DNA from 4 places in the Desulfitobacterium metallireducens DSM 15288 genome. Region 4 is predicted to be linked to each of the others. Evidence: a T-box and tRNA genes for the amino acid it is inferred to sense, from the RefSeq annotation. Region 4 holds a T-box; the other regions hold tRNA genes.
The links. A T-box is a leader RNA that pairs with one kind of tRNA and senses whether it is charged. The one in region 4 lies ahead of alaS (alanine--tRNA ligase), so its partner is inferred to be a tRNA-Ala.

Region 1 (7,978 bases), 920 kb from region 4:
TACTTCGCCATCCTCTCATCTTAAATCACTTAACTCTTAAAAATAAGGAGTCCCATTATTTAGGACGCCTGGCTACATGAGCTTGCAGCCAGGCGTTCAAGCCAAATCTATTTTCTATAGCAATTATTTATTCATAGTTGCATTTTTAGCTTCGATTTCAAGGTATGTTGCTAAGATGTCTTTTGCATTGAGATAAACAGGCGTGTCTACCATTTTCCCGTTCAAGGAAACGGAAGCTTTACCTTTGGCCAAACCTTCTTCTTCGAAGACTTTAACAACAGCCTTTGCCCATTCAACATCGGCAGGATCTGGAGCATATAATTTATTGGAAGGCTCAACTTGTCCTGGATGAATAATCATGCGGCCTTCATAACCCATTTGACGACCATCAGCAACGTTTTTCTCAAAACCTGGAATGTCTTTATAGTCTACGAAAGGAGCGTCGATTGCGACAATTCCTGCCATGCGGCAAGCTACCGCTACTTTTGCACGTGCATATTGTTGTTCAACAGCTGCAGAGGTCAATTTTACATGCATATCGCGGCAATAGTCTACTGCACCGAAAATAGCATTGACATTACGTTTGCTCGCAAGACAGCATTCTTCTGCGTTGGCAACACCTTTAGCAGTTTCAAGAAGCATGGAAATTTTAACGGTTCCGACTGGGATACCACGGCGACGCTCAAGCTCTTCTAGTTTCCAGTCCAGTCTTTGCACATCAGCTGCGCAACCAGTTTTTGCTAAGGTTACACCGTCAAGGCCTGGCCAAACAATAGCTTCAAGATCGTCATCGGTCAATAATGTTTCCCAGTTATTGATACGAACAAAGACTTGTGCTCCACCAGAATGACCTACTTGAAGATTTTCCTTGATCATTTCGCGAGTAGCCACTTTTTCTGCCGGTGGAATAGCATCTTCAAGGTCAAAGGTGATAATATCTGCTGGGATTGTTGATATTTTGGAAATGAATTTGGGATTGTTTCCTGGGATGTACATAATAGATCTCATAACTGCCATGACTAATTACCCCCTAAAAATTTTAAATTTTTTATATCTAAGGTAAAAACCTTAGTAGCATATTAATTCGCGGTCTTATCCGCTAAAAGTCAGTCGCTAATTTCTCTTTTAAAATAAGTGGAATATCTGTAGGTGTATCTGCTACAAAGCCTCCGGCTTTACGAATGGCTTCCATCTTACTTTTGGCTGATCCCCGTCCGCGTTCAACGATATTGGACGCGTGCGAAAAGCGCTGACCCTCTGGAGCCCATGCTCCAGCAACGTAGATGACAAAAGGTTTTGTGAACTTCCCAGCGGCGATAACTTCAGCACATTCTTCTTCTTGTGTCCCGCCAATTTCAGCATAAACCGCAACCCCTTTAGTTTCAGGATCCTCTTCAAAATAGGGGAGCAAATCTGCCATCGAAGTTCCTAGGACTGGCTCGGTTCCCGTGTGAACCACAGTACTGACCCCAAAGCCGCCTTCTCTCAAGACCCAAGGAATTGTACCCGATTGTCCCCCACTCCGTGAGAAAACACCGATACTCCCTTTCTTAAAGAATTTATTAGCCCACTCAACATTTCCGCCAAGCCAGCCGACAACTGCTTCTTCTGGGGTAAGGATTCCTATTGAACCGGGTCCAATGACCCGTGAGCCTTTGATTTTGGCATAAGCGATCATCTCCATAATGTCATGAATAGGTGTGCCTTCAACACAGGGAATAATATTTTTAACCCCTGCATCAGCAGCTTCCATCACTGCTGTTTTCAGACCTCGGCCCGGAACAAATACAACACTAAAGTCGATTTCTCCATTGGCCTGCACTATTTCTTTCACCGTGTTGTACACGGGTATACCATAGACTTCCTCACCTGATTTCCCTGGACTAGTTCCACCGATGAGCTTCGTCCCATATTCCATCATATACTTTGTCCTAACTGATCCCTCACGTCCAGTGATCCCTTGGACAACCACTTTAGTCTCTCTATTGATCAAAATGCCCATTTTTATCCCTCATTTAACATTTTGCTCGGTTGTTACCTAGACGTACTCATGTTTATGCCAAACTGCGTTTTTTGAGGTATTCATCTAAACCGGAAACCGGGACTTCAATACGAATTGCATCCTTACCACGAAATTTACAAGCAAATTCACAGGCAAGGCATTCCGTTCCTAACCGTAGAACTTCATCATCGCTACGATGCGTAATAGAGGCTCTTCCCTGATCATCAATACCGAGCAGACCTCGAGCATATTTCTTGCAGGCATCTGCGCAAGCCTTGCTTTCGCACGAATCGCACTTGCTGGTATCGATTCTAATCAAACAACTTTTTTCTGCGAATTCCAGCACGGTATCTCCCTACTTTCCTTGAGCTTCTTTCTCAGCACGATACTCTTTACTCAAGAGTAATAGTCTTTCACCAACAAACTTCGTATCTGTTACATGTTCTTTACCATAGATTTCAATTCTTCTTCCTGGGCCGTTTACCGTCATAAGATCCGCTAAACCTGTGCGAAGAATCTCTAAGGACTCATCTTCTCGGTTACCACAAAGCAAGAGCACACAAGGTAAGCCCGGTTTTTGAGTCGGCAAAATTTCACGCAAGACTTTGACAATAGCGTGGGCATGATGCCATTGCTCTTGATTAGCCATCATGAAACCACCTAACAAATAGCCATCAATATTCGGCTGAGCAAGAACAGATTTAGCCACTCGGTAAATTTTCGAAGCCACAGGATTTCCGCTCGTGTCAGCATAGTTGGCTGGCTTTAGACCGACCTGATTCAAAGCATCCAGTCCCATCATGGCTGAACCGCCACCAATTGGGTGATAACCAATATAGCCCGGACTGACTTCATCATACCCCATGTTCATCAGAAAACCTGTACCTCTAGCATCTGTTTCTTCAATACTCCACCCGATATAATCCAATTCTGTCGGTACGCCAGGGAGATCACGAGCAATCTCAATTTCGAACTCTGGATGACGCCCTACTGCGCTATTATCAATTTCCATCTTGCAATCTGCACAAATAAGGTCGCCCTCAGCGGTCATAATAAACGGATTTATCTCTAACGTCTGACAATCATATTTTTGATAGGTCTTTGATAATTTTGTTAAAAGATTGGCAAACTTGCTTAATTCCTTAGCCGGAACACCGGCTTTAGCCAGTAAATCAACAGCATCATAGGTTTGTAATCCAAAAAGCGGGTCAACATTGAATTTAAAGATTTTCTCTTCAGGTACACTTTCAATGTCCATCCCCCCCTCTGTACTAAACATGAGCATTGGGGAACGAGCTTCTCTGGCTCCATTAACAACGAAAGAACAATAAAATTCTTTCTTAATATTTATTTTCTCTTCGACAAGCACCTGTTGAACAGGTAATCCTTTAACCGTTTTAGCAAGAATTTCTGCTGCCGCTTGAGCTGCTTCTTCTGGGGTGTTGACTAATTTTACGATACCTGCTTTACCTCGGCCACCTGCTTGAACTTGGCCTTTAACCGCTACAGGTCCACCAATCCATTCCGCCACTTCTTTTACTTCTTCTGGAGTGAACGCTGGTCGGCCTTTCGGTACTGGCATGCCTGCTTTTGCAAGCCATGCTTTTCCTTGATATTCTAAAAATCTAGCCATGCATGATCCCTTCCATAATGAAAATTTTAGGTAATCTGGAGATACTTCTTTTACTCAATTACACTTGGGAAAGAAGTTTCTCACCCCTTTCCTACTCTCAAGTTTATCCAACTGAGAGTAATTTATTTGGATTATGGAGGTTACACTCTGAAACTTAGTATTGTTAATGTTTCACTATTTAAAACCAAGTTTCATTTTGCTTGATAGGTTTATTATGAATCGAATTTCTGCATAAGTCAATATAATAATTAAAAGAATTTGATCAGAATCTGAATTAAATATTTTCTGAAAACTTGCGTTTGAGTTTGATTATACCAAAACACTGTTTTACATCTTAAAACATAATATTCTCTATCCAAGTTTAAAATCCTTCTTCAAATAATAATTTTTTCAATATTCAGGTTGTCTGCTGGTCTTACCTGGCGATTTACTATTTTTAGTGAGGAAGGCTGCTCATAACAAAAAAGGGGTTCAGCGAAAATAACATATCGCCGAAACCCTTGTCATATAATCTTATTAAATGGTGGAGGTAAGCGGGATCGAACCGCTGGCCTCTAGAGTGCGATTCTAGCGCTCTCCCAGCTGAGCTATACCCCCAACGCAGAATAGTATAACCGAATCTTGGAGAATACTCAAGTATTTTTCTTAATTATATTGAATCGAATTAAAGACGCCTTCCTAAAATGAATACGGAGGAACGTAAATGAACCATATTCAATATGATCGTGAAATTTTATTTGTCTATAAGTTTTATTTTTTTCTTCTCTTATGGAGTTTCTCCATAATCTTAGGAGGGCTAACACTTTGGAGATTTGGTGTTATTCCTGGACTATGTCTTTTTTCCATCTGTACCTTGCTTTCCTATCTTGCAATGATGAGAAAAAAAGATTTCCCCCCACCTGATAAAAAGCTTACAGCACAACGTATGGCCCGAGAAATCACTCAAAATACCAGCACTCTAGCTATCTCACGTTTTGCCAGCCAACTCTATTTTTATTTACATGAAACTGAACAGGCTATTCATCTACTTCAGAACTATTTACCATCACAGGACCCTTTGCTTTGTGCCACCCTTGCCGACATTCTTCTTCGGGAAAGTCGTCCTCGCCAAGCATTGTCAGTTCTTCGCGATAATCCTTATACACTTGCTGATCCTTTACTCCTTCTAATACAAGGCCATGTGCTACAGCATCTTGAACGCTATACAGAAGCTGTAAAAATTTACGAGCGGAGTCTGCGCCTATCACAGCAAACGGGATTTCCTCGTAATGGTGCATCTTGGTTCACTCAAATTCTCTTATCCTTAAGTTATAAAGCCAATTTACACCATTCTCTGGCGGATTGCTTCCTCCAGCTTAAGGATCATCAGCTAGCTAAAAAACATATATGGGCAGGTAATTTACGATTATTTGATCTCTCTCTCTGGAGGAAAATTAGCCTATCTCATAGCTATTCTTCAAAAAGCTACACAAAATCACATTAGTTCTCCATTCTTTTCTAGGTTTCACAAGTCTACTTCTTCCTTTTACAACACATTTCACAAATAGAATTGCATATAATAAAAACAAGCTAAATAATTACAGAATATATCAGCAAGTTTAAATATAACCGATTTGGATGGAGGAATGTTAAATGCTGTCATCTAATGAAGAGGTATTAAAGTTTATTCGCGAATTTGAAGATTCCTCTCGAGATTATCTCTTATCCCATGGAACAAGTGAACATGATTTGGGTAACGCTTACTTAGAACTACAGTGGCAGTTTCTCCAAACTATTTTAAAGACAAAGACAGCGTCACAGAGACGTCGTTCCGTTCAAGTGCTAAGAAAAAATACTCGCGCTACTATTGCATAAGGACTCAATTAAAATACGGTTTTACCTGGCGGTGTTAATTCACCGTCTTTTTTATTTACATCAATGAGTAACGCATTTTCATCGCAGTTCGGGAATTTGATACAATAAAGACATTCTTGCCAAACTTTTTGTGGCAATTCATCTTTATTCACACTCTGAAATCCTAAACGGGCAAAGAATTCCGGCTGATAAGTTAACGTAAAGGCTTTAGGTACACCAAGCTCTTTCGCTTCCTGCAGAAGGGACTCGACGATCATTCGCCCTAACCCCTTTCTCTGATAATTCTTATCAATAGCTAAAGCTCTTATCTCAGCCAAATCATCCCAAAGAATATGAAGTGAACCAACACCCTTAATCTCTCCATCATCCTCATAGACCTTAAATTCACGAATATGTTCACACAGCATGTGACGTGAACGCGCAAGCATTAAGCCTTCTTCTGCAAAACCATTGATTAACTTTTGGATTTGCTCCACATCTGTTAGTTTAGCTGTTCTAATTTCCATGACTATCACTCCTCCATGTCCTGTCGTATAATTATACATTAAATCGGTGTTTTATACCATTGCTGCTTTAAAACTTTCAATTAAAAATTGGGGTGCCATGACAAGCGGGCAAAGCGTTTTGTCCTTAAGCTACAAAGAGCTGTTGCACTGTGAACCGAGTGTTTCACATGTACAACAGCCCCTCGTTTAAAGACTCTAAAATTCTATCAGTGAAGCGTTGACTTGGCTACGACAGTTTATTTCATCCAATCCTTTCGTTTGCCAATGATCCGATAATGTCCAGATTTGAAATTGCTCTGGATTCTTTAGCCAAGATTGAAATAGGCGTAGGTCTTCTTCCATACTCGTTGTCGTTAACCAAATAATCCTCCCATCCCATAAAAGTTTAGAAGGTTTTAGCTTGCACGAGCAAAGCAGATCACTATTTTTCAAGACACTGCTTAAAAGGAGGGAATGGCTCGCAAAAGCCATGGGCTTGTCAAGAATCGGACAAACGACGCTTAACTGTCCATCTCCCTGAAAATAGTACCATTGCCCTAATTCATGAACCCAATTCTCACTCCGTTCTTTAGGTAGCCATGGCCATTCCCAAGGACTACCCCAGAGTGTGCTAATAATCCCGCTGCCATGATGTAAATAGTGAGAAAGGATTTCTTTAGGCTTAAGATCCCCTCTCTTTTCTTTTTCCTCCAAGTGGTCCAGAATACTTGTAATCACCTGACGGAATTCTAAGTTTAATACTCCCGAAACATCAACCCAGCCCGAACGTTGCCATTGTTTGTTGAGCGCTGAATCACGTTCCCACTTTGTTTTGGTCATGATTTCGAACTTTTTCCCTTTGCGCCGAATCTCAGCTATTTCGAGATTTCCCCACAAGAAGCTAATACTCAGGGATTTGATATCCACTCTGACTTGACGTTTAAGCAATTGATCAACATATGCTTTGACCACATCGAGCTGATATTGGGCTACAGGGTTAAGTTCCTGACGCCATCTGTTCCAATCAAGACGCTCTTCCCCTAGAGAAATATGAGTATTCTTTTGATTTGCATTTTCTGGTATAAGATAAAGGCTAGGTGTTAATTTCTCACGCCAATAAGCGGCGCGAGCATTCAAAACTCCTCCAAGCAATGTTAAAGTTTGTAGAAAAAAAAGAGAAAAATCAGGGGCAATAAAATAGATGACTGTCTTTGCCCCATTACTCAAACGGCTTCCCCACAACATTCCTGCAAGTAGAAAATCCTCTTCCTTTGGAATCTTTGAACTCGCAATAATTCCCACTCGTAGCGAAGTCTCTCCTCCTAAAAAATAATCAAACTGGTTTGGAAGTCGCCAGTCTTTTTTCTTGTCACTAGGGCACTCCTGAAAATTTCTTGCAATGAAGAAATCAGGATGAGCTTCCCAAACTGCTTGCCATTTCTCCACAATGATCCTCCCTTAGCTTTTGTCACATTACATATCTACGCATTAACGTCGTACAAAATGACACAAGCAGTGAGAAAAAGCGAGGAGGTTTGCCCGACGCTTTTTTAAACGCAAGTAATATGGAATTTTAAACTCGGAACCACCATCCACGTCTTAAGACAATTGAAACCAAATTTTCTCTTTCTGATCCAGAAGAGCGTTTTTGTGAAAAATAGGTACTATCAAGGGAATCTCCACAATCGTGACTTTATATTACATTTTTAGTATCTGGAGAACTTCCTTAATGGGTACAGCATAACGAATTCTCTTATCTCTGCCTTCCATGGTCTGCGCCTGAAAAAGTGCATTCCAAATACTTTCGGCTGAAGTTTCAACAACCGCTTGATAAAAGTCATCCATTTCCCAGTCAGAAATTTCATCTTCATATCCTAAACCTTGGGTACTCACCATTAGGCAGAATTCTCCACTGCCGATACGTGAGAGCCCTCCAGTACGCCCCAATCCTAAAAAAGCCTTTTCAGCAAGCCTTGTCAGTTGCCATCGTGATATAGGTGCATT
Region 2 (7,978 bases), 1.3 Mb from region 4:
CTATCTTCAATTGGAAGAACAAAACAAGCGCTCAATTGCCCTAGGTCACGGCCTGCATTCATCAACGTTGGGGAATTTGGCATAAATTCAAGGTTAGCCATCATCGCATAAAATTCTTTGGCTAATTCCTTGACTTCCTTTTTCCCTTTCCCGTAACGCTCTTCAACTTCGGCAATAACATTTGCAACCCGGTAAAACATGTCCTCCGGAGTTTCAATGACTTTCCCATTCTCCTGTTTAAGATAGCGTTTTTCTAGGATGACTCTGGCATTTGGTGTTAGTTTGGCCTTAGGCCAGGTCTTCGGAGCAGATTCTTGAAAACTCAACATGATCCCCAACTTTCTTCTCTAATCTAAAGTTTTTCACCATTATATTTTGGAACAATGACCTGATTTTTGAAATAGGTCTATTGGCCCCTTTTTTCGACCAATTCATGAAGTTCTTGTAAAAAGCGTTGAATATCATTAAATTCACGATAGACCGAAGCAAACCTTATGTAGGCAACTTCATCCAGTTGAAGTAAAGCTTTCATCACCGCTTCCCCGATTTCAGTGCTCTGTACCTCACGTTCATGACTATTGCGGAGCGTCTTCTCGATAGAATAAGCAAGCTCCTCAATCTGTTCAGTTGAAATTGGACGTTTTTCACACGCTCGTGAAATACCTGCCATAATTTTCGACCGGGAAAAATCCACTCGCCGCCCATCTTTCTTGACAACAATCAGAGGGTTATCTTCATACTTTTCAAACGTTGTGAAACGTCGTGAACATCGGTCACATCCTCTTCTTCTTCGGATGGCTGTACCTTCCTCCACTGGGCGGGATTCCAAAACTTTAGTATCCTCATTTCCACAAAAAGGGCAATGCAACATTTCACCCCCTACATCTAGTGTCTTGATCATTTTATCAACGCTATATGTAGCATGTCAATCCCGTTTTCGGAAGGGTTTAGTCGTTTGCTCTTCTTTTAGGTTCTCCGGAATCCCACTTACTCGCTCAATCAGGGTTGTCCACTTTTTTCTCAACTTTTAACATTTTCTATATATATTTAATCTCATTCTCTAAGATAACCTAAAATTTAATCTATTCAAACTTCTCAATCCGCGATACAATATTTTTAGACAAATATCTTCAAAAATTGGAGGGATAACAGATGGATTTACTCAACTTTAATGAATTCTGGCTCATTTTGTTCCTCGGTGTTAGTGGATATTTATTATATACCCGCAGATCAAGAGAAAGTCATAAAAAATGACCCCTAAACTATACATGGAAAACCTTCTTTTGCGGAAAAATAAGCTTTGAGCACAAAGTTAAGCAAGCGCAGAAAGGTAGGTTTTTAAATATGGAAAAAAAGTTTCCCGATAAAGCAGAAAATCCGAATACTAAGCCTGTCTACCACAAACCGGATAAGGTCCCTAGCATGGACTCACGCGATGGTCATGGTCTTTCCAAGGATCAAGTACTAAAGAGTAAGGATTAAATAGAATAAATAAATAAAAGAGAAGGAAAGCTGTACAATTCGCCTTCCTTCTCTTTTTGGCAATATATTCCTATTCCCCAGGACTTATCCCCATCTTCCACAGCCTTATCCACAAAAAACACGAAGTTATCCCATGTTGTTCCTAACTTATTCGCATCTTATACACAGGTTACATTCCGTTTAATGAGCTCTCTATAAATAGCTTTTCTTTAATCGGCTAAAAACTGCAAGACGAACAATTTGAGCATAGGCTCACGTAATAGCTATGCTCTCAATTATCCACAGCTTATCCCCTACGTTAACTGTCTTATCCACAAAAAGTACTATTTATCCCCACATAAGAGTCACTTACGAAAAACTTACGCACAGTTTTTACACAAATGTTTTTTATATTATTGCGCAGCAAAAAGCAAAGAGACCATCAATTAAGATAGTCTCTCTGCTTTTGCTTACCTGGCGACGACCTACTTTCCCAGGACCCTGCGGTCCAAGTATCATCGGCCCTGGAGGTCTTAACTTCCGTGTTCGAGATGGGAACGGGTGGAACCCCTCCGGCATAATCACCAGATCGTTTGAAGTTTTCAGGGCTCTTTTCAGAGCTTTCTGTTCCTTCAAAACTACACAGATCTTTTCGTTTTCTTCAAGTCATCAGTTTCAACCTTCATGGCTCATTAGGTCAAGCCCTCGACCGATTAGTACCCGTCAGCTCCACACGTCACCGCGCTTCCACATTGGGCCTATCTACCTGATCATCTTTCAGGGGTCTTACCAGCTTGTGCTGTGGGAAATCTCATCTTGAGGTCGGTTTCGCGCTTAGATGCTTTCAGCGCTTATCCGATCCGGATATAGCTACCCAGCTATGCCTCTGGCGAGACAACTGGTACACCAGTGATCCGTCCAACCCGGTCCTCTCGTACTAGGGTCAGCTCCCCTCAAATTTCCTGCGCCTGCGACGGATAGGGACCGAACTGTCTCACGACGTTCTGAACCCAGCTCACGTACCGCTTTAATGGGCGAACAGCCCAACCCTTGGGACCTACTACAGCCCCAGGATGCGATGAGCCGACATCGAGGTGCCAAACCTCCCCGTCGATATGGACTCTTGGGGGAGATAAGCCTGTTATCCCCAGGGTAGCTTTTATCCGTTGAGCGATGGCCCTTCCACTCGGTACCACCGGATCACTAAGCCCGACTTTCGTCCCTGCTCGACTTGTTGGTCTCGCAGTCAAGCTCCCTTTTGCCTTTACACTCTTCGCGCGATTTCCATCCGCGCTGAGGGAACCTTTGGGCGCCTCCGTTACTCTTTAGGAGGCGACCGCCCCAGTCAAACTGCCCACCTGACACGGTCCTCAACCCCGATTCAGGGGGTCTAAGTTAGAATTTCAGTACAAAAAGAGTGGTATCCCACCGGCGACTCCACCAAGGCTGGCGCCCTAGCTTCTTAGTCTCCCACCTATCCTGTACATTTTATACCAAAATCCAATGTCAAGCTACAGTAAAGCTCCATGGGGTCTTTCTGTCCTGTCGCAGGTAACCCGCATCTTCACGGGTATTACAATTTCGCCGAGTCCCTCGTTGAGACAGTGTCCAGATCGTTACGCCTTTCGTGCGGGTCAGAACTTACCTGACAAGGAATTTCGCTACCTTAGGACCGTTATAGTTACGGCCGCCGTTTACTGGGGCTTCAATTCAAAGCTTCGCCTTGCGGCTAACCTCTCCTCTTAACCTTCCAGCACCGGGCAGGCGTCAGCTCCTATACTTCTCTTTTCAGATTGGCAGGAACCTGTGTTTTTGTTAAACAGTCGCCTGGACCATTTCTCTGCGGCTCTTCTTGCGAAGAGCGCCCCTTCTCCCGAAGTTACGGGGCTATTTTGCCGAGTTCCTTAACGAGGGTTTTCTCGCGCGCCTTAGGATTCTCTCCTTATCTACCTGTGTCGGTTTGCGGTACGGGCTCTCTCTCACTCACTAGAGGCTTTTCTTGACAGCTTGGAGTCGGTTACTTCGCTACTTATTTTCGCTCCCCATTACCTTTCAGGCAACGCGTAAGACGGATTTACCTGCCTCACACCCTACGGGCTTGGGCGTGCTCAACCAACGGCACGCTTAACCTATCCTTCTGTGTCACCCCATCGCTAATAACGTTTAAGAGAGGTACTGGAATATCCACCAGTTGTCCATCACCTACGCCTTTCGGCCTCGGCTTAGGTCCCGACTGACCCTGGGCGGACGAGCCTTCCCCAGGAAACCTTAGATTTTCGGCGGGTGAGATTCTCACTCACCTTTTCGCATACTCATACCGGCATTCTCACTTCCAAGCTCTCCACCCAACCTTCCAGTTGAACTTCGCTGACCTTGGAACGCTCCCCTACCCCTTACAGTAAACTGTAAAGCCATAGCTTCGGTGATACGCTTGAGCCCCGTTACATTTTCGGCGCAGAACCACTCGACCAGTGAGCTATTACGCACTCTTTAAATGGTGGCTGCTTCTGAGCCAACATCCTGGTTGTCTGTGCAATTCCACATCCTTTTCCACTTAGCGTATACTTTGGGACCTTAGCTGATGGTCTGGGCTGTTTCCCTTTTGACTATGAAGCTTATCCCCCACAGTCTGACTCCCAATCTAAATTCTTGGCATTCAGAGTTTGATAAGGTTCGGTAACCCGGTAAGGCCCCTAGCCTATTCAGTGCTTTACCGCCAAGAATCATCAATTGAGGCTAGCCCTAAAGCTATTTCGGGGAGAACCAGCTATCTCCGTGTTCGATTGGCATTTCACCCCTACCCACAGTTCATCCCTTGCCTTTTCAACGACAGTGAGTTCGGGCCTCCAGTAGGTTTTACCCCACCTTCACCCTGACCATGGGTAGATCACACGGTTTCGGGTCTACAGCATGTAACTTGTCGCCCTTTTCAGACTCGCTTTCGCTTCGGCTCCAGCTTCTCGCTTTAACCTCGCTACATACCGTAACTCGCCGGTTCATTCTACAAAAGGCACGCCATCACACCTCAAGGGTGCTTTGACTGCTTGTAAGCGTACGGTTTCAGGTTCTTTTTCACTCCCCTCCCGGGGTGCTTTTCACCTTTCCCTCACGGTACTGGTTCACTATCGGTCGCTAAGGAGTATTTAGCCTTGGGAGGTGGTCCTCCCGGTTTCCCACGGGGTTTCTCGTGTCCCGCGGTACTCAGGATACCCTCACAGCATTTCTTCTTTTCGCTTACAGGAGTGTTACCTTCTTTGCTGAATCTTTCCAGATTTCTTCAGCTAAGAATTAATGCTTAATAGAGGGTCCTACAACCCCAAGCTCCGAAGAGCTTGGTTTGGGCTCTTCCCGTTTCGCTCGCCGCTACTCAGGGAATCGATTATTCTTTCTCTTCCTCCGGGTACTTAGATGTTTCAGTTCCCCCGGGTTGTCCTCTTTAACCTATCTATTCAGTTAAAGATCATTGGATATAACTCCAATGGGGTTGCCCCATTCGGGTATCCACGGATCAATGCATGCTTACTGCTCCCCGTGGCATTTCGCTGTTAACCGCGCCCTTCTTCGACTCTTAGCGCCTAGGCATCCACCGTACGCCCTTAGTAGCTTGACCTAAATCTTTTCGCCACTTCAGGTTTTTATATGAATCCTTTGACTTTTGAAAAACTATTTTCTCTGTGCAGTTTTCAAAGAACGATGGACTTGGATGTCCAAGTGTCGCCGTCGCCAAACAAATGCGATACCCTCCACTGGAGACTATCGGGATGGCAAGAAGCGACCAATATTGAGAAGCCAATATAATGGTGGAGGTAAGCGGGATCGAACCGCTGACCTCTTGAATGCCATTCAAGCGCTCTCCCAGCTGAGCTATACCCCCACATTGGGTCTCTCAAAACTAAACAACAAAGGAAAGCTTACACTTCTTTACAGCCTCGCAGATTGCTCTGCGCTTTTGCCTTTTCGGCTTTTGAGTCTTTCGACTCTACCCTTCAATTGATTCCGTTTCTCCAAAGAGATTCTTCCTCGATTGAGGATCGACCATAGGATTAGTTAACTTAAAATCTTAAGCTAACATGTCTCCTTAGAAAGGAGGTGATCCAGCCGCACCTTCCGATACGGCTACCTTGTTACGACTTCACCCCAATCATCGGCCCCACCTTCGACGGCTAGCTCCCTTTCGGGTTACCTCACCGGCTTCGGGTGTTGCAGACTTTCGTGGTGTGACGGGCGGTGTGTACAAGGCCCGGGAACGTATTCACCGCAGTATGCTGACCTGCGATTACTAGCGATTCCAACTTCATGTTCTCGAGTTGCAGAGAACAATCCGAACTGAGACCGGCTTTCTCGGATTTGCTCCACCTCGCGGCTTCGCTTCCGTCTGTACCGGCCATTGTAGCACGTGTGTAGCCCAAGACATAAGGGGCATGATGATTTGACGTCATCCCCACCTTCCTCCGGTTTATCACCGGCAGTCTGTCTAGAGTGCTCGACCTTACTCGTTAGCAACTAAACATAGGGGTTGCGCTCGTTGCGGGACTTAACCCAACATCTCACGACACGAGCTGACGACAACCATGCACCACCTGTCTCTACGTTCCCCGAAGGGCACTCCTTAGTTTCCTAAGAATTCGTAGGATGTCAAGCCTTGGTAAGGTTCTTCGCGTTGCGTCGAATTAAACCACATGCTCCACCGCTTGTGCGGGCCCCCGTCAATTCCTTTGAGTTTCAACCTTGCGGCCGTACTCCCCAGGCGGAGTGCTTATTGTGTTAACTGCGGCACAGAAGGGGTCGATACCCTCTACACCTAGCACTCATCGTTTACGGCGTGGACTACCAGGGTATCTAATCCTGTTTGCTCCCCACGCTTTCGCGCCTCAGCGTCAGTTACAGTCCAGAAAGTCGCCTTCGCCACTGGTGTTCCTCCACATCTCTACGCATTTCACCGCTACACGTGGAATTCCACTTTCCTCTCCTGTCCTCAAGATAACCAGTTTCCGATGCAGGCTTGGGGTTGAGCCCCAAGTTTTCACACCAGACTTAATTATCCGCCTACGCGCCCTTTACGCCCAATGATTCCGGACAACGCTTGCCCCCTACGTATTACCGCGGCTGCTGGCACGTAGTTAGCCGGGGCTTCCTCCTCAGGTACCGTCATGTAAATACACTATTTGCATATCTACCGTTCGTCCCTGAAAACAGTACTTTACAACCCGAAGGCCTTCATCATACACGCGGCGTTGCTCCGTCAGACTTTCGTCCATTGCGGAAGATTCCCCACTGCTGCCTCCCGTAGGAGTCTGGGCCGTGTCTCAGTCCCAGTGTGGCCGTTCACCCTCTCAGGCCGGCTACTGATCGTCGCCTTGGTAGGCCTTTACCCCACCAACTAGCTAATCAGACGCGGGTCCATCCATTATCGATAGCATGTTCAGAGGCCATCTTTCTTTAACCGATGATGCCATCAGTTAAACGTATCCGGTATTAGCCCTCGTTTCCAAGGGTTGTCCCGATTTAATGGGTAGGTTACCCACGCGTTACTCACCCGTCCGCCACTAAAAACTCGCTAAGCAAGCTTATTGAGTTCTCCGTTCGACTTGCATGTGTTAGGCACGCCGCCAGCGTTCGTCCTGAGCCAGGATCAAACTCTCCATAAAATTTATGAAGAAAATTTGATTGCTCAAATTCATCTCAAACTCTTTAACGAGTCACTTGGCTGTTCCTTGTTGTTTAGTTTTCAAAGACCAATCTTTGTCGTCGCAATCACTCGCGACAGTTATTTATTTTAGCAGATTGACTCTCTCGAGTCAAGTGCCTTTTTCGCTTCTGAACTTCATTTGAAGCCCGTCTGCGTGGATTCTTAGATTAACATTTTCTCTCTACCGAGTCAAGTGTCATTTCTAAGCCCCCATGCACTTGCCAGCATTTCTGCCGGCTTCGGAACGGCTGTCCCTTAGCGCTCAATTAGAATACCATAGGGCTTTATAAGTGTCAATACATAAATTCACATGACGATTATCATCAAATTTAATAGTTCTAAACCAAGAAATACAAAGTCCCAGCCCCTTAAGTACGAGCATAAATATAATACTTTTAAAGATAATACTAGATAAGCGGATAAGAGTTAGAAACTTGAAGACATGTTCACCAGATAATCCAGATAATCCAGATAATCCAGATAATCCAGATTCTCCTTTAGTCAATCTAGACCAAAACCTTCAGATAAATCCAAAATCTTAACCTTAGGCCCACTCCGCCTTGTAACTCAAAGGGAGAAAAAGCATGCTGGAAAAAGGCCGCATTACCTACAAGCAGTTGATCCTACTCATTTTCCTAAGCCGAATTGTTACTTCCATTAGTTTTCTTCCAGGGCTAAATGAACCACCGGCAAATCAAGACATCTGGTTATCTGATTTGCTGTTTTTTCCAATCCAGTTGTTTCTTGCAAGCCCGATATATCTACTCTGGAAGAGGTTTCCGGATCAAACGATTATTCAGTATAGCCAAACAATTGCTGGAAAAGTTG
Region 3 (7,978 bases), 1.2 Mb from region 4:
AGCAATTGTAGATTCTTAGCTATAAATATTAAGGTCAGAGGCATTGAAAATGCCTGATTTAGCAAGATTATTTACACTTGTCATTGAGCTATTAAATATTATAAAGAGAAAGAACTTCATTGAAGGAGTTCTTTCTCTTTATGATATTTTGATTTTAAGATGTTTAATTTTACCTAAACTCAGAAGTGATTTTGAACAAATTTTAAAAAACGGAGAGCGGCAGGGGACATATATCGATTTGTAATCCATACTAAACCGATGATTCTTTGGCAGATGGGTTCAGATATTCGCAATTGCGCTATTTCTGTCATATCTAAACCCTTGTTATGAGGAATTAGTGCGATTCCAAGATTTGCGGCAACAAGTCCAGCAATCGTTCCTACTTCTTCCCCTTCAAAGGTTATACGGGGTATGAATCCAGCCTCTTTAAAAAATCTGTCAGTCATTTCCCCTAAGGTTAGTTCTCTTTTAAATGTTATAAACGATTCATCGGCCAGCTCCTTTAATTTGATATTGCCTTTTCGGGCAAGTGGATGTTCCTTAGGAACAATAACAAATAATTCTTCCGTCGATAAAGGAATCCACTTCGCATTTTTATGTGAATAAGGTTCAGTACAAATGCAAAAATCAAGCTTTGAGCTTTCTAATTGGTCTAGGATATTATGGGTTATATTTTGATAGAGTTGAAACCGTATCGTTGGATAGTCTTTTCGAAATAAGCCAAGTAAGTCTGGGACTAGACTCGATCCCTGCGAGGGAAGAAAACCAAGAGAGATACTGCCATCAGAACAATCTATAAGATTTTGAATTTCCTCTATGCCTTCAGAGATTTCTTGTATCCCGCGATTCACTCGGTTTAAGAAGATTTGACCATAGCGGTTGAGGGAAACCGTTCGTCCTTGACGGTCAAACAAAGGTACGCCTAATTCTTCCTCTAAGCGTGCAATAGCCCGACTTAAGGTAGGCTGGGAGACTGAAAGAGTTTCTGATGCTCGGGTAAAGTGTTCTAATTGAGCCACCGTTTGAAAGTACTGAAGTTGATTCCACTCCATAAAACAAGCACCTTCTTTGAGTTTTAGCTTTAATTGATTACTGTGAAACATTAAAATTATGCAAATTATAGATTGGACGCATAGAACTGTCAAGGTGTACGATTGGATCAGACTTATTTCATTAACCGGAAGGAGTCCTTAAACGGTGGATACCTATATTCAGCATGGAACACCTGCATTCCGTAAAACTAATATTGCTTTTTTTGCAGGGGGTTTTACAACCTTCGCTATTTTGTACTGTACACAGCCTATACTCCCTGAACTCTCCAGGGAATTTAATATTTCTCCGGCAATGTCAAGCTTGTCTCTTTCAGCGGCAACAATATCAATGGCCATAAGCATGTTATTTGTTGGTTCAATATCAGAAGTTCGGGGTCGCAAACCTATCATGATTTTCTCGCTCTTGGCAGCGTCCATACTTTCCTTATTTACATCCGTAGTCTCAAAGTTTCAAGTTCTATTATTATTCCGAATGCTTCAAGGAATTATCTTAGCTGGATTACCATCTGTTGCAATGGCCTACCTCAGCGAAGAGATAGAACCAGCCAGTTTAGGTGTTGCTATGGGATTATATATCAGCGGAAATTCAGTGGGGGGTATGAGTGGGCGGATTATCATTGGGACGTTATCAGACATTTTCAACTGGCATATTGCTTTAGCGGTTATTGGGGTGTTAAGTGTTTTGGCTAGTCTTTTGTTTTTATATATGTTACCTGCCTCTAAGAACTTTAGACCGCGTAAGATGGAGATTGTAAAGTTAACTAAATCTATGCTTGGTCATTTACGGGACCCAGGCTTACTTTGCTTGTATGCAATTGCTTTCTTACTTATGGGAAGTTTCGTAACATTATATAATTATATTGGTTACCAGTTAATGGCGCCCCCTTATTCCCTTAGCCAAACCTTAGTCGGCTGGATTTTTATTGTTTATATTGTAGGGACTTTTAGTTCGACATGGATGGGTCAGCTCGCAGACAAATATGGGCGTCGAAAAGTCCTTTGGATTGTATTGCTTCTTATGTTCTTGGGGGTATGTATAACTTTAAGTACGAATTTGATCTTTAAAATTGCGGGCATGGTCCTGTTTACCTTTTGTTTTTTTGGAAGCCATTCGATTGCAAGCAGCTGGGTAGGTCTTAGAGCAACACACGATAAAGCTCAGGCCTCTTCACTTTACCTCTTTTTCTACTATGTAGGATCAAGTGTTGGCGGTACATCGGGAGGTATCTTTTGGATGCACTTTGGATGGAGTGGAGTTGTCAGCATGATAAGTTGTTTTCTTATTCTAGCTTTTATCCTATCTATAGGGCTATCCCGAATTGCTCCTGTTGTGAAAATAGGGCTAAATTTTAATAATTAAGGAAGTTGCATGTTTCTAATATAAACCTAAATTAGGTGTTGACACCCCTAATTCCCTATGGTATTCTAATTGAGCGCTAAGGGACAGCCGTTCCGAAGCCGGCAGAAATGCTGGCAAGTGCACGGGGGCTTAGAAATAACACTTGATTCGAGAGAGAGAAAATGTTAATCTAAGAATCCACGCTGATGGGCTTCAAATGAAGTTCAGAAGCGAAAAAGGCACTTGACTCGAGAGAGTCAATCTGCTAAAATAAATAACTGTCGCAAGTGATTGCGACGACAAAGATTGGTCTTTGAAAACTAAACAACAAGGAACAGCCAAGTGACTCGTTAAAGAGTTTGAGATGAATTTGAGCAATCAAATTTTCTTCATAAATTTTATGGAGAGTTTGATCCTGGCTCAGGACGAACGCTGGCGGCGTGCCTAACACATGCAAGTCGAACGGAGAACTCAATAAGCTTGCTTAGCGAGTTTTTAGTGGCGGACGGGTGAGTAACGCGTGGGTAACCTACCCATTAAATTGGGACAACCCTTGGAAACGAGGGCTAATACCGGATACGTTTAACTGATGGCATCATCGGTTAAAGAAAGATGGCCTCTGAACATGCTATCGATAATGGATGGACCCGCGTCTGATTAGCTAGTTGGTGGGGTAAAGGCCTACCAAGGCGACGATCAGTAGCCGGCCTGAGAGGGTGAACGGCCACACTGGGACTGAGACACGGCCCAGACTCCTACGGGAGGCAGCAGTGGGGAATCTTCCGCAATGGACGAAAGTCTGACGGAGCAACGCCGCGTGTATGATGAAGGCCTTCGGGTTGTAAAGTACTGTTTTCAGGGACGAACGGTAGATATGCAAATAGTGTATTTACATGACGGTACCTGAGGAGGAAGCCCCGGCTAACTACGTGCCAGCAGCCGCGGTAATACGTAGGGGGCAAGCGTTGTCCGGAATCATTGGGCGTAAAGGGCGCGTAGGCGGATAATTAAGTCTGGTGTGAAAACTTGGGGCTCAACCCCAAGCCTGCATCGGAAACTGGTTATCTTGAGGACAGGAGAGGAAAGTGGAATTCCACGTGTAGCGGTGAAATGCGTAGAGATGTGGAGGAACACCAGTGGCGAAGGCGACTTTCTGGACTGTAACTGACGCTGAGGCGCGAAAGCGTGGGGAGCAAACAGGATTAGATACCCTGGTAGTCCACGCCGTAAACGATGAGTGCTAGGTGTAGAGGGTATCGACCCCTTCTGTGCCGCAGTTAACACAATAAGCACTCCGCCTGGGGAGTACGGCCGCAAGGTTGAAACTCAAAGGAATTGACGGGGGCCCGCACAAGCGGTGGAGCATGTGGTTTAATTCGACGCAACGCGAAGAACCTTACCAAGGCTTGACATCCTACGAATTCTTAGGAAACTAAGGAGTGCCCTTCGGGGAACGTAGAGACAGGTGGTGCATGGTTGTCGTCAGCTCGTGTCGTGAGATGTTGGGTTAAGTCCCGCAACGAGCGCAACCCCTATGTTTAGTTGCTAACGAGTAAGGTCGAGCACTCTAGACAGACTGCCGGTGATAAACCGGAGGAAGGTGGGGATGACGTCAAATCATCATGCCCCTTATGTCTTGGGCTACACACGTGCTACAATGGCCGGTACAGACGGAAGCGAAGCCGCGAGGTGGAGCAAATCCGAGAAAGCCGGTCTCAGTTCGGATTGTTCTCTGCAACTCGAGAACATGAAGTTGGAATCGCTAGTAATCGCAGGTCAGCATACTGCGGTGAATACGTTCCCGGGCCTTGTACACACCGCCCGTCACACCACGAAAGTCTGCAACACCCGAAGCCGGTGAGGTAACCCGAAAGGGAGCTAGCCGTCGAAGGTGGGGCCGATGATTGGGGTGAAGTCGTAACAAGGTAGCCGTATCGGAAGGTGCGGCTGGATCACCTCCTTTCTAAGGAGACATGTTAGCTTAAGATTTTAAGTTAACTAATCCTATGGTCGATCCTCAATCGAGGAAGAATCTCTTTGGAGAAACGGAATCGATTGAAGGGTAGAGTCGAAAGACTCAAAAGCCGAAAAGGCAAAAGCGCAGAGCAATCTGCGAGGCTGTAAAGAAGCGTAAGCTTTCCTTTGTTGTTTAGTTTTGAGAGACCCAATGTGGGGGTATAGCTCAGCTGGGAGAGCGCTTGAATGGCATTCAAGAGGTCAGCGGTTCGATCCCGCTTACCTCCACCATTATATTGGCTTCTCAATATTGGTCGCTTCTTGCCATCCCGATAGTCTCCAGTGGAGGGTATCGCATTTGTTTGGCGACGGCGACACTTGGACATCCAAGTCCATCGTTCTTTGAAAACTGCACAGAGAAAATAGTTTTCAAAAGTCAAAGGATTCATATAAAAACCTGAAGTGGCGAAAAGATTTAGGTCAAGCTACTAAGGGCGTACGGTGGATGCCTAGGCGCTAAGAGTCGAAGAAGGGCGCGGTTAACAGCGAAATGCCACGGGGAGCAGTAAGCATGCATTGATCCGTGGATACCCGAATGGGGCAACCCCATTGGAGTTATATCCAATGATCTTTAACTGAATAGATAGGTTAAAGAGGACAACCCGGGGAACTGAAACATCTAAGTACCCGGAGGAAGAGAAAGAATAATCGATTCCCTGAGTAGCGGCGAGCGAAACGGGAAGAGCCCAAACCAAGCTCTTCGGAGCTTGGGGTTGTAGGACCCTCTATTAAGCATTAATTCTTAGCTGAAGAAATCTGGAAAGATTCAGCAAAGAAGGTAACACTCCTGTAAGCGAAAAGAAGAAATGCTGTGAGGGTATCCTGAGTACCGCGGGACACGAGAAACCCCGTGGGAAACCGGGAGGACCACCTCCCAAGGCTAAATACTCCTTAGCGACCGATAGTGAACCAGTACCGTGAGGGAAAGGTGAAAAGCACCCCGGGAGGGGAGTGAAAAAGAACCTGAAACCGTACGCTTACAAGCAGTCAAAGCACCCTTGAGGTGTGATGGCGTGCCTTTTGTAGAATGAACCGGCGAGTTACGGTATGTAGCGAGGTTAAAGCGAGAAGCTGGAGCCGAAGCGAAAGCGAGTCTGAAAAGGGCGACAAGTTACATGCTGTAGACCCGAAACCGTGTGATCTACCCATGGTCAGGGTGAAGGTGGGGTAAAACCTACTGGAGGCCCGAACTCACTGTCGTTGAAAAGGCAAGGGATGAACTGTGGGTAGGGTGAAATGCCAATCGAACACGGAGATAGCTGGTTCTCCCCGAAATAGCTTTAGGGCTAGCCTCAATTGATGATTCTTGGCGGTAAAGCACTGAATAGGCTAGGGGCCTTACCGGGTTACCGAACCTTATCAAACTCTGAATGCCAAGAATTTAGATTGGGAGTCAGACTGTGGGGGATAAGCTTCATAGTCAAAAGGGAAACAGCCCAGACCATCAGCTAAGGTCCCAAAGTATACGCTAAGTGGAAAAGGATGTGGAATTGCACAGACAACCAGGATGTTGGCTCAGAAGCAGCCACCATTTAAAGAGTGCGTAATAGCTCACTGGTCGAGTGGTTCTGCGCCGAAAATGTAACGGGGCTCAAGCGTATCACCGAAGCTATGGCTTTACAGTTTACTGTAAGGGGTAGGGGAGCGTTCCAAGGTCAGCGAAGTTCAACTGGAAGGTTGGGTGGAGAGCTTGGAAGTGAGAATGCCGGTATGAGTATGCGAAAAGGTGAGTGAGAATCTCACCCGCCGAAAATCTAAGGTTTCCTGGGGAAGGCTCGTCCGCCCAGGGTCAGTCGGGACCTAAGCCGAGGCCGAAAGGCGTAGGTGATGGACAACTGGTGGATATTCCAGTACCTCTCTTAAACGTTATTAGCGATGGGGTGACACAGAAGGATAGGTTAAGCGTGCCGTTGGTTGAGCACGCCCAAGCCCGTAGGGTGTGAGGCAGGTAAATCCGTCTTACGCGTTGCCTGAAAGGTAATGGGGAGCGAAAATAAGTAGCGAAGTAACCGACTCCAAGCTGTCAAGAAAAGCCTCTAGTGAGTGAGAGAGAGCCCGTACCGCAAACCGACACAGGTAGATAAGGAGAGAATCCTAAGGCGCGCGAGAAAACCCTCGTTAAGGAACTCGGCAAAATAGCCCCGTAACTTCGGGAGAAGGGGCGCTCTTCGCAAGAAGAGCCGCAGAGAAATGGTCCAGGCGACTGTTTAACAAAACACAGGTTCCTGCCAATCTGAAAAGAGAAGTATAGGAGCTGACGCCTGCCCGGTGCTGGAAGGTTAAGAGGAGAGGTTAGCCGCAAGGCGAAGCTTTGAATTGAAGCCCCAGTAAACGGCGGCCGTAACTATAACGGTCCTAAGGTAGCGAAAATTCCTTGTCAGGTAAGTTCTGACCCGCACGAAAGGCGTAACGATCTGGACACTGTCTCAACGAGGGACTCGGCGAAATTGTAATACCCGTGAAGATGCGGGTTACCTGCGACAGGACAGAAAGACCCCATGGAGCTTTACTGTAGCTTGACATTGGATTTTGGTATAAAATGTACAGGATAGGTGGGAGACTAAGAAGCTAGGGCGCCAGCCTTGGTGGAGTCGCCGGTGGGATACCACTCTTTTTGTACTGAAATTCTAACTTAGACCCCTGAATCGGGGTTGAGGACCGTGTCAGGTGGGCAGTTTGACTGGGGCGGTCGCCTCCTAAAGAGTAACGGAGGCGCCCAAAGGTTCCCTCAGCGCGGATGGAAATCGCGCGAAGAGTGTAAAGGCAAAAGGGAGCTTGACTGCGAGACCAACAAGTCGAGCAGGGACGAAAGTCGGGCTTAGTGATCCGGTGGTACCGAGTGGAAGGGCCATCGCTCAACGGATAAAAGCTACCCTGGGGATAACAGGCTTATCTCCCCCAAGAGTCCATATCGACGGGGAGGTTTGGCACCTCGATGTCGGCTCATCGCATCCTGGGGCTGTAGTAGGTCCCAAGGGTTGGGCTGTTCGCCCATTAAAGCGGTACGTGAGCTGGGTTCAGAACGTCGTGAGACAGTTCGGTCCCTATCCGTCGCAGGCGCAGGAAATTTGAGGGGAGCTGACCCTAGTACGAGAGGACCGGGTTGGACGGATCACTGGTGTACCAGTTGTCTCGCCAGAGGCATAGCTGGGTAGCTATATCCGGATCGGATAAGCGCTGAAAGCATCTAAGCGCGAAACCGACCTCAAGATGAGATTTCCCACAGCACAAGCTGGTAAGACCCCTGAAAGATGATCAGGTAGATAGGCCCAATGTGGAAGCGCGGTGACGTGTGGAGCTGACGGGTACTAATCGGTCGAGGGCTTGACCTAATGAGCCATGAAGGTTGAAACTGATGACTTGAAGAAAACGAAAAGATCTGTGTAGTTTTGAAGGAACAGAAAGCTCTGAAAAGAGCCCTGAAAACTTCAAACGATCTGGTGATTATGCCGGAGGGGTTCCACCCGTTCCCATCTCGAACACGGAAGTTAAGACCTCCAGGGCCGATGATACTTGGACCGCAGGGTCCTGGGAAAGTAGGTCGTCGCCAGGTAAGCAAAAGCAGAGAGAC
Region 4 (7,978 bases):
AGTTATGGATCATTTTACAAATCCCCGCAATGTCGGTGAAATTCCAGATGCTGATGGCATCGGTGAAGTTGGAAACGCCAAATGTGGCGATATCATGCGTATTTACTTAGATGTTGAGGATGATATAATTAAAGATGTTAAGTTTAAAACCTTTGGTTGTGGTGCAGCCGTTGCTACGAGCAGTATGGTTACAGAAATGGTTAAAGGGAAAACGATTGATGAAGCATTAGAAGTGAGCAATGCAGCTGTTGCTGAAGCTTTAGACGGACTTCCTCCGGTTAAAATGCACTGTTCCAATTTAGCAGCAGATGCAGTACATGCTGCAATCAAAGATTATCGTGAAAAACATCAAAAGTAAGGGGTAAAAGAAAAGAATATGACAATTACCGATAAACCAAAGGTAGTAGTCGGCATGAGCGGCGGTGTGGATAGTTCCATCGCCGCCGCTTTGCTCAAAGAAGAAGGGTATGACGTTATTGGTGTTACGCTCCAGATCTGGCCTTCAGCAGGTCCAGATGTAGAAGGAGGCTGCTGTTCCATTTCGGCAATTGATGATGCAAAGCGAATTGCGTTTCAATTGGGAATCCCGCATTACGTCTTGAATTTTCGCTCTTATTTTGAGGAAAATGTGATTGATTATTTTACAGCTTCTTATCTTAAAGGAGAAACACCAAATCCTTGTGTGATGTGTAATCGTGTTGTGCGCTGGGGAGAAATGCTGCAAAAAGCTCAAGGTTTGGGTGCGGACTATATTGCGACTGGACACTATGCTCAGATTTTACGTAATCCAGAGAACGGAAGGCTTTTCCTAAATCGTCCTGAGGATACGTGGAAAGATCAGACCTACATGCTTTATACTCTGACTCAGGATCAATTGGCACATACGTTGTTTCCGTTAGCCGATTATAAGAAGGAACGGATTCGTGAAATGGCAGAAGAACGAGGGCTTCTTCGCGTGGCGCGTAAACCGGATAGCCAGGAAATTTGTTTTATTCCGGATAATGATTATGCTTCCTTTGTTGAAAAAAGAGCGACTGAGCCAATTAAACCGGGAAACTTTGTGGACAAGCAAGGTCATGTTTTAGGGCGTCATCAAGGGTTGGTACACTATACGGTGGGACAACGCAAAGGCCTCGGTGTGACGTTCGGGAAACCTATGTTTGTTGTCGGCTTTAATACGGAACGGAATGAAGTCGTGTTAGGAGAGGATCCGGAGGTGTTTTCAGATGCACTCTACGCGACGGATCTCAACTGGATGGCCATTGAGGACCTGACAGAGCCGTTGAAGGTGAGTGCTAAAATTCGTTACAAAGCTTCCTTAGCTCCTGCCATGATTTACCCTGTCGAAAATTCCGAACAAATCAAGGGGGCAATTGGAGCTTGTGTCAAAGTTCAGTTTGAAACTCCACAGCGCGCGATTACACCAGGACAGGTTGTCGTTTTTTATGATGGAGATCGTGTCATTGGTGGAGGTAAGATTATTTCTGATCCAAGAGGGATATAAATCAAATTTTAAGATGAATGAATGAATTGAATCGACTCGGGAAATAGTATTAAAGAACTATTTTGTCAGGAGGAAAATATGAGACGTGCCCGAGATCTCATTGGTTTACCCATTTTGAATCTGAAGAGCGGCGATGCAATTGGCTGGATCCAGGATGTCGTTTTTGATTCAAAGTCTCAAAAAGTCAGTGGGATGCTCTTAGAGAACGGTCATATTTTTCATTCAGGAAAAGGACTTCCACGGAGCGCGGTTGCGGCTGTCGGGAAGGATGCCTTAACCGTAAAAGACAATGAAGTTCAAAATATTCAAGGTGTTAAATGGTCCGAGAAGGTTGGCAATCAGGTATTTACCCAAGGTGGGGAAGCAAAAGGTACGATTCAAGATGTCTTCCTCGACGATTCGGCTGAAAGCATCGTTGGATTTGAGGTTTCAGATGGTTTATTCTCTGATCTGACACAAGGCCGAGGCGCGATTCTGCAGGAAAATGTCATGGTTGATGGGAAAGACGTCTTAATCATTGATGACCACGTATCTCCCTGGGACCATGATCAAGAAGGAGGTTCACTCTCATGAATTGTCCAGTTTGTGCAGGTCGAGTGATCGGCAAGGTCGGAGTAGGACAGTATTACTGCTGGGACTGCTGTGTAGAATTTACAAACCAAACCGATAAGGTAGTTATTTACGATTTGGCAGAAGATGGTTCCTTAATCGCCTGGGAAGACCCAATCCTCGATGCTGGAATTTCGGAATCTGCTTTGGAGTAAATTAAACAGAAGGAGGGATGGTCTTGAAATCAGGACAAATGGTTGGTGGAATGGTTGCAGGAAGTCTTCTTGGGGCAGCTATTGGTTATATGGTTCGCCCACGAAACAAAGCCATGTCTCTGATGCGTAAAGGTATGCGGAAGGTTAAATGGTAAGTTTCTTTGGATTATTGACTTGAAATAAAAGCGCGCTTTGTCGCGCTTTTTTATTAGGAGGAGCTCGCTTGAGAAAGCAAAGTTGGCGTTGGCTTTTCGTCTCCTTCGTCTTTGTCTTCGGATTTATTCTGCTCATGCTGGTGAAACCGGTGCTCGGTCCATTTTTACTCGCCTTTGCTCTCGCTTATGTACTCAGCCCTGTGGTCGAGGGATTAGAAAAGCGAGGAATGGGCAGGCGTTGGGCTATTGCTTGCGTCTTTATTGGGATTATTGTTCTTTTGGGAACGACATTGTTTCTCATGCTGCCTAAGCTTTACATTGAACTTTCGAAACTTGCCTTTTCACTACCCACGACGATGCAAACTTTAGATCAATCCATTCAGGACTTTCGTGCTAACTTTCGTTCGACGGGACTGCCCAATCAAGTTGCTCAAGTGTTTGACGAAAATCTTGCTCGAATTGAAGTTTATTTGGTCGAATGTTTACGCGCCTTTCTTCATACTCTACCAGAAATGTTGGCTTCTCTGAGTTTGTTTATTCTTTCCCCTGTTTTAGCCATCTATTTTTTAGCCGATTGGAAGCGGTTAAATAAAGGGTGTTTACGCCTTGTTCCTCAAAAATGGCGCTTGGAGTGGCAACGATTGCTTCAAGATATTAATCATGTTGTGCGACGCTTTATTCGTGGAGACTTAATCATCGCTGTAATTGTGGGCATCCTGACAGGGGTTGGGGTAAAGTTGGTGGGGATGGATTATGCTCTATTGATCGGGATAATTTGTGGAGTATTTGATTTGATTCCCTATTTTGGACCTGTAATCGGGGCGGTACCCTCCATTCTGCTCGGTTTAATCTATTCTCCAATGATGGGATTAAAGATCGCGATCGTGATTATTGTTGTGCAACAACTGGAAAGTGACGTGATTTCGCCTAAACTTATGGGAGATAGCGTAGGACTCCATCCGTTACTGATCGTTTTCGTGCTCTTAGCGGGGGGAGAGATTGCAGGCTTTTGGGGAATGCTCTTCTCTGTTCCTATTGCCGCCGTACTCCGAGTTATCTTAAGACACATCTATTTTCGACTGGTCTCGCCGGAAATGCAACCCGATGAAGAAGTGCTTAAGCTGACTCCGTCTGTTGACAAGTTACCCTGAGTTCCGCTATAATTTTACAACAGAAGAGTTACATAAGATTGAAGTCAAACCGATGAGGAAACCAATAGTATTTGGCCTTTTTAACAGAGAGACTCTGGCAGGTGGGAAGAGTTATGAGGTTAGATATGAACGCTATTTCCGAGGGCAAGTAAAACTTGACGAAAGCACGCGTTAAGTGCAATGACAGTTTATCTGTCCCAAAGCGACCAATCCATGCCATTTAGTCAAGGGCAATTGAATTGGTAAGCAGGGTGGTACCACGGTAAGAGCCCGTCCCTGATTAAGGGGCGGGTTTTATTTATTTTCTGAACCCATTTAGGAATTTCTAGGGAGGTAAAGTATGTATACTGGTAACGAACTGCGCGAAATGTTTCTTAAGTTTTTTGAGTCCAAGGGGCATAAAAGATTGCCTAGCGCATCTTTGATTCCGAAGGATGATCCGACGCTGCTCTTAACGGTTGCGGGGATGGTTCCTTTTAAACCCTATTTTATGCGTAAGGTTGAGCCCCCCTTTCCACGAGCAACAACCGCTCAGAAATGCGTCCGAACTCCCGATCTTGAAAATGTAGGAGTAACAGCCCGCCATCATACTTTTTTTGAGATGCTTGGGAATTTTTCTTTTGGTGATTATTTTAAAAGTGAAGTGATTCCTTGGGCCTGGGAATATGTCACTGAAGTTTTAAAGATACCGGTTAATCAGCTTTGGATTACGGTCCATCCTGAGGATGAAGATGCCAGACAACTTTGGCTCGAGAAAGCCGGAGTTCAACCGGAGCGGATTCTCAATGATCCGGAAAATCTCTGGGCTGCCGGACCCGTTGGACCCTGTGGGTATTGTTCTGAAATTTATGTAGACCTTGGAATTGAACGCGGCTGTGGAAAACCGGACTGTGCAGTCGGGTGTGACTGTGATCGTTTCTTAGAAATCTGGAATTTAGTGTTTATGCAATACAACCGAGATGAAAATGGGATGCTTACCCCATTGCCGAAGCAGAACATTGATACAGGGATGGGACTGGAACGGATTGCAGCAGTTATGCAAGGGGCAGAAACTAACTTTGATACAGACCTTTTCCGCCCGATCATTGACAAGGTCGCTGAGATTGCTGGGGTTCAATACCATGTCGAGGCGAAGACCGACATCGCACTTAAAGTCGTTGCTGACCACACTCGTGCTGTTTCTTTCATGCTCTCGGATGGAATCCGACCAGGTCGTGATGGAAGAGGGTATGTATTGCGTCGAATTCTACGCCGTGCGATTCGCTATGCGCGTCTTCTCGGAATTGATAAGCCGTTCTTGGAGCCTGTTTTTAGAATTATCCAAAGGGATTATGCGCATCACTATCCTGAACTCAAAGAGAATGAAAACTTCATCTTGAACCATTTGCGTTTGGAGGAAAAGAATTTCCAAGCCACCTTGGAACAAGGAACGTTGATGATCCAAGAAAAAGTGAAGTCTCTGCAAGAAGCGGTAGAAAACATATTAAGTGGAGCAGATGCATTCAACTTGTATGAAACCTACGGGTTCCCCGTTGAACTGACAGAAGAGATTTTGGCCGAGCAAGGATTATCTGTCGATATGGCAGGTTATGAGATTGCCGCTGAAGAACATCGCCGTTTAGCTAAAGAACAATCCCAACAAATGAGAGCTGTTCAGGAAAGTCCAGCGATCGCTGCAAAAGCGAAAGCCTTAGGTACAACTTCCTTTGATGGCTATGATGTTCTTGGGGAAAACGTGAAGATTGAAGCTCTATTCGTCAATGGAGAAGCCGTAACGGAAGCTGCCGAAGGGGATGAAGTGCTCTGTTTCTTATCCCAAACTCCCTTCTATGCCGAAAGCGGAGGTCAAGTTGCTGACCTAGGTATCCTCCGGACGGTTCGTGCTGAAGCACAACTTCTTGAAGTGAAAAAAGGCGTTACAGGTACGTATTATCATAAGTTGCTCGTGACTCAAGGAATTTTGCATACAGGAGAAATGGTAGAAGCGTTAGTAGATCAGGAAGCAAGAAAAGCCACAGCGCGCCATCACAGTGCAACTCACCTTCTTCAAGCCGCATTGCGCTCTGTTTTAGGAGAGCATGTCCAACAAGCAGGTTCCTTAGTGACACCGGAGCATTTGCGTTTTGATTTTACGCATTTTCATGCTATGACCGAGAATGAAATTCAGCGGGTAGAAGATCAGTTGAACCAAGCCATTTTGGGGAATCTTTCTGTTTCTACGGCTCAAATGGGAATCGAAGAAGCGAAGGGAAGCGGAGCGACGGCTCTCTTTGGTGAGAAGTATGGTGACGTCGTACGGGTTGTCTCGATGGGAGATTACTCGAAAGAACTATGCGGAGGAACCCATGCCCGCGCTACAGGAGATATTGGTCTTGTTAAAATCCTTTCTGAGGGCGGAATCGGTGCTGGACTGCGACGCATTGAAGCGGTTGCAGGATTGGCTAGCTTAGATTACACCCGAAAGCTGGATGCAGAACGGCTTGAACTTGCTCAACTATTGAAAGCTCAGCCTGCGGATCTTACAAAACGGGTCCAAGGACTTGTGACGCAGGTGCATGATCTTGAAAAAGAACTTCAGCAACAGACGGCTAAAATGGCCAAGTATGAAGTTGAAGGCTTAATGCAACGGGTTAAAGAGGTTGAAGGAGTTGCAGTTATCGCTGCTGCCGTGCAAGCTTCAGACATGGATGCGTTACGAAATATGGCCGATATGCTTCGAGATAAACTCAAATCTGGGGTTATCATATTAGGTGCCCCGGTTGAAGGAAAAGTCAATTGGGTCACACTTGTTAATCCAACAGGTTTAAGTGGGTTGCATGCGGGGCAGATTATTAAAGAAGTTGCGAAAATTACTGGGGGAGGCGGCGGTGGCCGACCGGATATGGCCCAAGCAGGGGGTAAAGACCCCGCTAAATTGGGTGAAGCTCTGGATCAAGTGCCCCGGATTATCCAAAGTTTTCTTAGAAAATAAAGGATAAATACGATAAAAGAGCGAATACTTCTCTAACATTGAAAAGTCCGTAGAACCGACTGCGAAGGGGGGAAACGATCATGGACGGACGTATGGAAGAAACAATGATGTTTCAATCTCAAGGAGGGGAAGCTTCACCTCGTGAAATTTTGGAACATGTATATGCTGCCTTACAAGAGAAAGGGTATGACCCAATCAACCAGTTGGTGGGGTATCTTATGTCAGGAGATCCAGTTTACATTACCAGTTATGATCAAGCGCGCTCCCAAATTCGCAAATTGGAACGCTACGAATTATTAGAGGAGCTTGTTCGCTCATACTTACAAAAGTAAAATTTCAACAGAAGCCCTCACAGCTAAAGTTGTGGGGGCTTCGTCGTTAATCATAACTTAAGATGAAAGGCGGTCCTGCGATGCGGATTATGGGGCTGGATTTTGGAGAACGGACTATTGGCGTAGCGATAAGCGATGAACTGCTTTGGACAGCTCAAGGCATTAAAACAATTCGCCGATCGAAGGCAGAGATAGATGAACTCGCTGAGTTAATTGATAAATATGAGGTTCGAGAAATCGTTCTCGGTTATCCTAAGAATATGAATGGAACACTAGGGCCGAGAGCACAATTATCGGAAGAATTTTCGGAGCTCTTACAGGAGCGATTTCAGCTCCCCGTGAAGCTTTGGGATGAGCGACTGAGTACTGTGGCAGCACAGCGTTCTTTAATCGAAGCGGATGTTTCTCGGGCGAAAAGGAAAAAAGTAATTGATAAAATGGCAGCGGTGTTTATTTTACAGGGGTATCTTGATCATCGTCAACGGAATGTTTGACAATCATTACCTCTTAGGGTAAAATGACACTATCTTTGATAAGAGGTGAATTAAATGACTGACCATAACCACGATTGTGGCCATGACCATGATCATGACCATGTCCATGACGAAGAAGAATTTGACACAGTTATCCTTACGGATGATGAAGGTCACGATCATGAATTCCTTCATCTAGACACCTTAGAACTAGACGGTTCTACGTATTTCGTGCTCCTGCCGATCACCGGCGAGGAAGAGTCTGAAGATGAAGATGAAGACACTGATGAGGCTATTATCCTGAAGTTAGGTCATGATGCAGACGGTAACGAAATGTTGCTCGACATCGAAGATGATGATGAATGGGAAAAAGTTGCTGATGCTTGGGAAAACATGGAAGAAGATGAATAGTTTTCTTCACGAAAAATTTACTCTAATAATTGATGAAAAATTCGCTTGAAATTCAAGCGAATTTTTTGTTGAACTTAAGCAATAATTTGCTCTGAAACTGTAGATTCTAATACTAATGAAATTCATTTCAGCGGTATTGGGGGCCAGAGTGATATGCAAATTATTTCTATACTTCTATTCAGCTTAACGCTACTGGTTATTCCTGGATGCAACCAAG

Region 1: it encodes a tRNA-Ala, which carries the amino acid that the T-box ahead of alaS (alanine--tRNA ligase) is inferred to sense. The anticodon was not compared.
Region 2: it encodes a tRNA-Ala, which carries the amino acid that the T-box ahead of alaS (alanine--tRNA ligase) is inferred to sense. The anticodon was not compared.
Region 3: it encodes a tRNA-Ala, which carries the amino acid that the T-box ahead of alaS (alanine--tRNA ligase) is inferred to sense. The anticodon was not compared.

Annotation. Positions count from the first base shown of each region.
Region 1 is NZ_CP007032.1:1,194,249-1,202,226, reverse strand. Features, by position in the region: gene DESME_RS05830 (HpcH/HpaI aldolase/citrate lyase family protein) at 124-1,017, opposite strand; gene DESME_RS05825 (succinate--CoA ligase subunit alpha) at 1,100-2,002, opposite strand; gene DESME_RS05820 (hypothetical protein) at 2,055-2,348, opposite strand; gene DESME_RS05815 (ATP-grasp domain-containing protein) at 2,358-3,635, opposite strand; tRNA gene DESME_RS05810 (tRNA-Ala) at 4,157-4,232, opposite strand; gene DESME_RS05805 (tetratricopeptide repeat protein) at 4,339-5,118, shown strand; gene DESME_RS05800 (hypothetical protein) at 5,268-5,489, shown strand; gene DESME_RS05795 (N-acetyltransferase) at 5,498-5,995, opposite strand; gene DESME_RS05790 (hypothetical protein) at 6,191-7,420, opposite strand; gene DESME_RS05785 (DmpA family aminopeptidase) at 7,673-7,978, opposite strand, start outside.
Region 2 is NZ_CP007032.1:194,097-202,074, reverse strand. Features, by position in the region: gene DESME_RS00935 (vitamin B12-dependent ribonucleotide reductase) at 1-329, opposite strand, end outside; gene nrdR (transcriptional regulator NrdR) at 407-868, opposite strand; rRNA gene rrf (5S ribosomal RNA) at 1,934-2,050, opposite strand; rRNA gene DESME_RS00920 (23S ribosomal RNA) at 2,155-5,071, opposite strand; tRNA gene DESME_RS00915 (tRNA-Ala) at 5,260-5,335, opposite strand; rRNA gene DESME_RS00910 (16S ribosomal RNA) at 5,544-7,109, opposite strand; gene DESME_RS15970 (hypothetical protein) at 7,413-7,655, opposite strand; gene DESME_RS00905 (GerAB/ArcD/ProY family transporter) at 7,735-7,978, shown strand, end outside.
Region 3 is NZ_CP007032.1:177,374-185,351, forward strand. Features, by position in the region: gene DESME_RS00840 (LysR family transcriptional regulator) at 180-1,052, opposite strand; gene DESME_RS00845 (MFS transporter) at 1,198-2,412, shown strand; rRNA gene DESME_RS00850 (16S ribosomal RNA) at 2,789-4,354, shown strand; tRNA gene DESME_RS00855 (tRNA-Ala) at 4,563-4,638, shown strand; rRNA gene DESME_RS00860 (23S ribosomal RNA) at 4,826-7,739, shown strand; rRNA gene rrf (5S ribosomal RNA) at 7,844-7,960, shown strand.
Region 4 is NZ_CP007032.1:2,113,609-2,121,586, reverse strand. Features, by position in the region: gene nifU (Fe-S cluster assembly scaffold protein NifU) at 1-358, shown strand, start outside; gene mnmA (tRNA 2-thiouridine(34) synthase MnmA) at 377-1,504, shown strand; gene DESME_RS10255 (PRC-barrel domain-containing protein) at 1,583-2,077, shown strand; gene DESME_RS10250 (hypothetical protein) at 2,074-2,268, shown strand; gene DESME_RS16390 (hypothetical protein) at 2,292-2,423, shown strand; gene DESME_RS10245 (AI-2E family transporter) at 2,492-3,574, shown strand; T-box leader at 3,618-3,855, shown strand; gene alaS (alanine--tRNA ligase) at 3,915-6,545, shown strand; gene DESME_RS10235 (IreB family regulatory phosphoprotein) at 6,626-6,877, shown strand; gene ruvX (Holliday junction resolvase RuvX) at 6,958-7,371, shown strand; gene DESME_RS10225 (DUF1292 domain-containing protein) at 7,426-7,761, shown strand; gene DESME_RS10220 (VanW family protein) at 7,915-7,978, shown strand, end outside.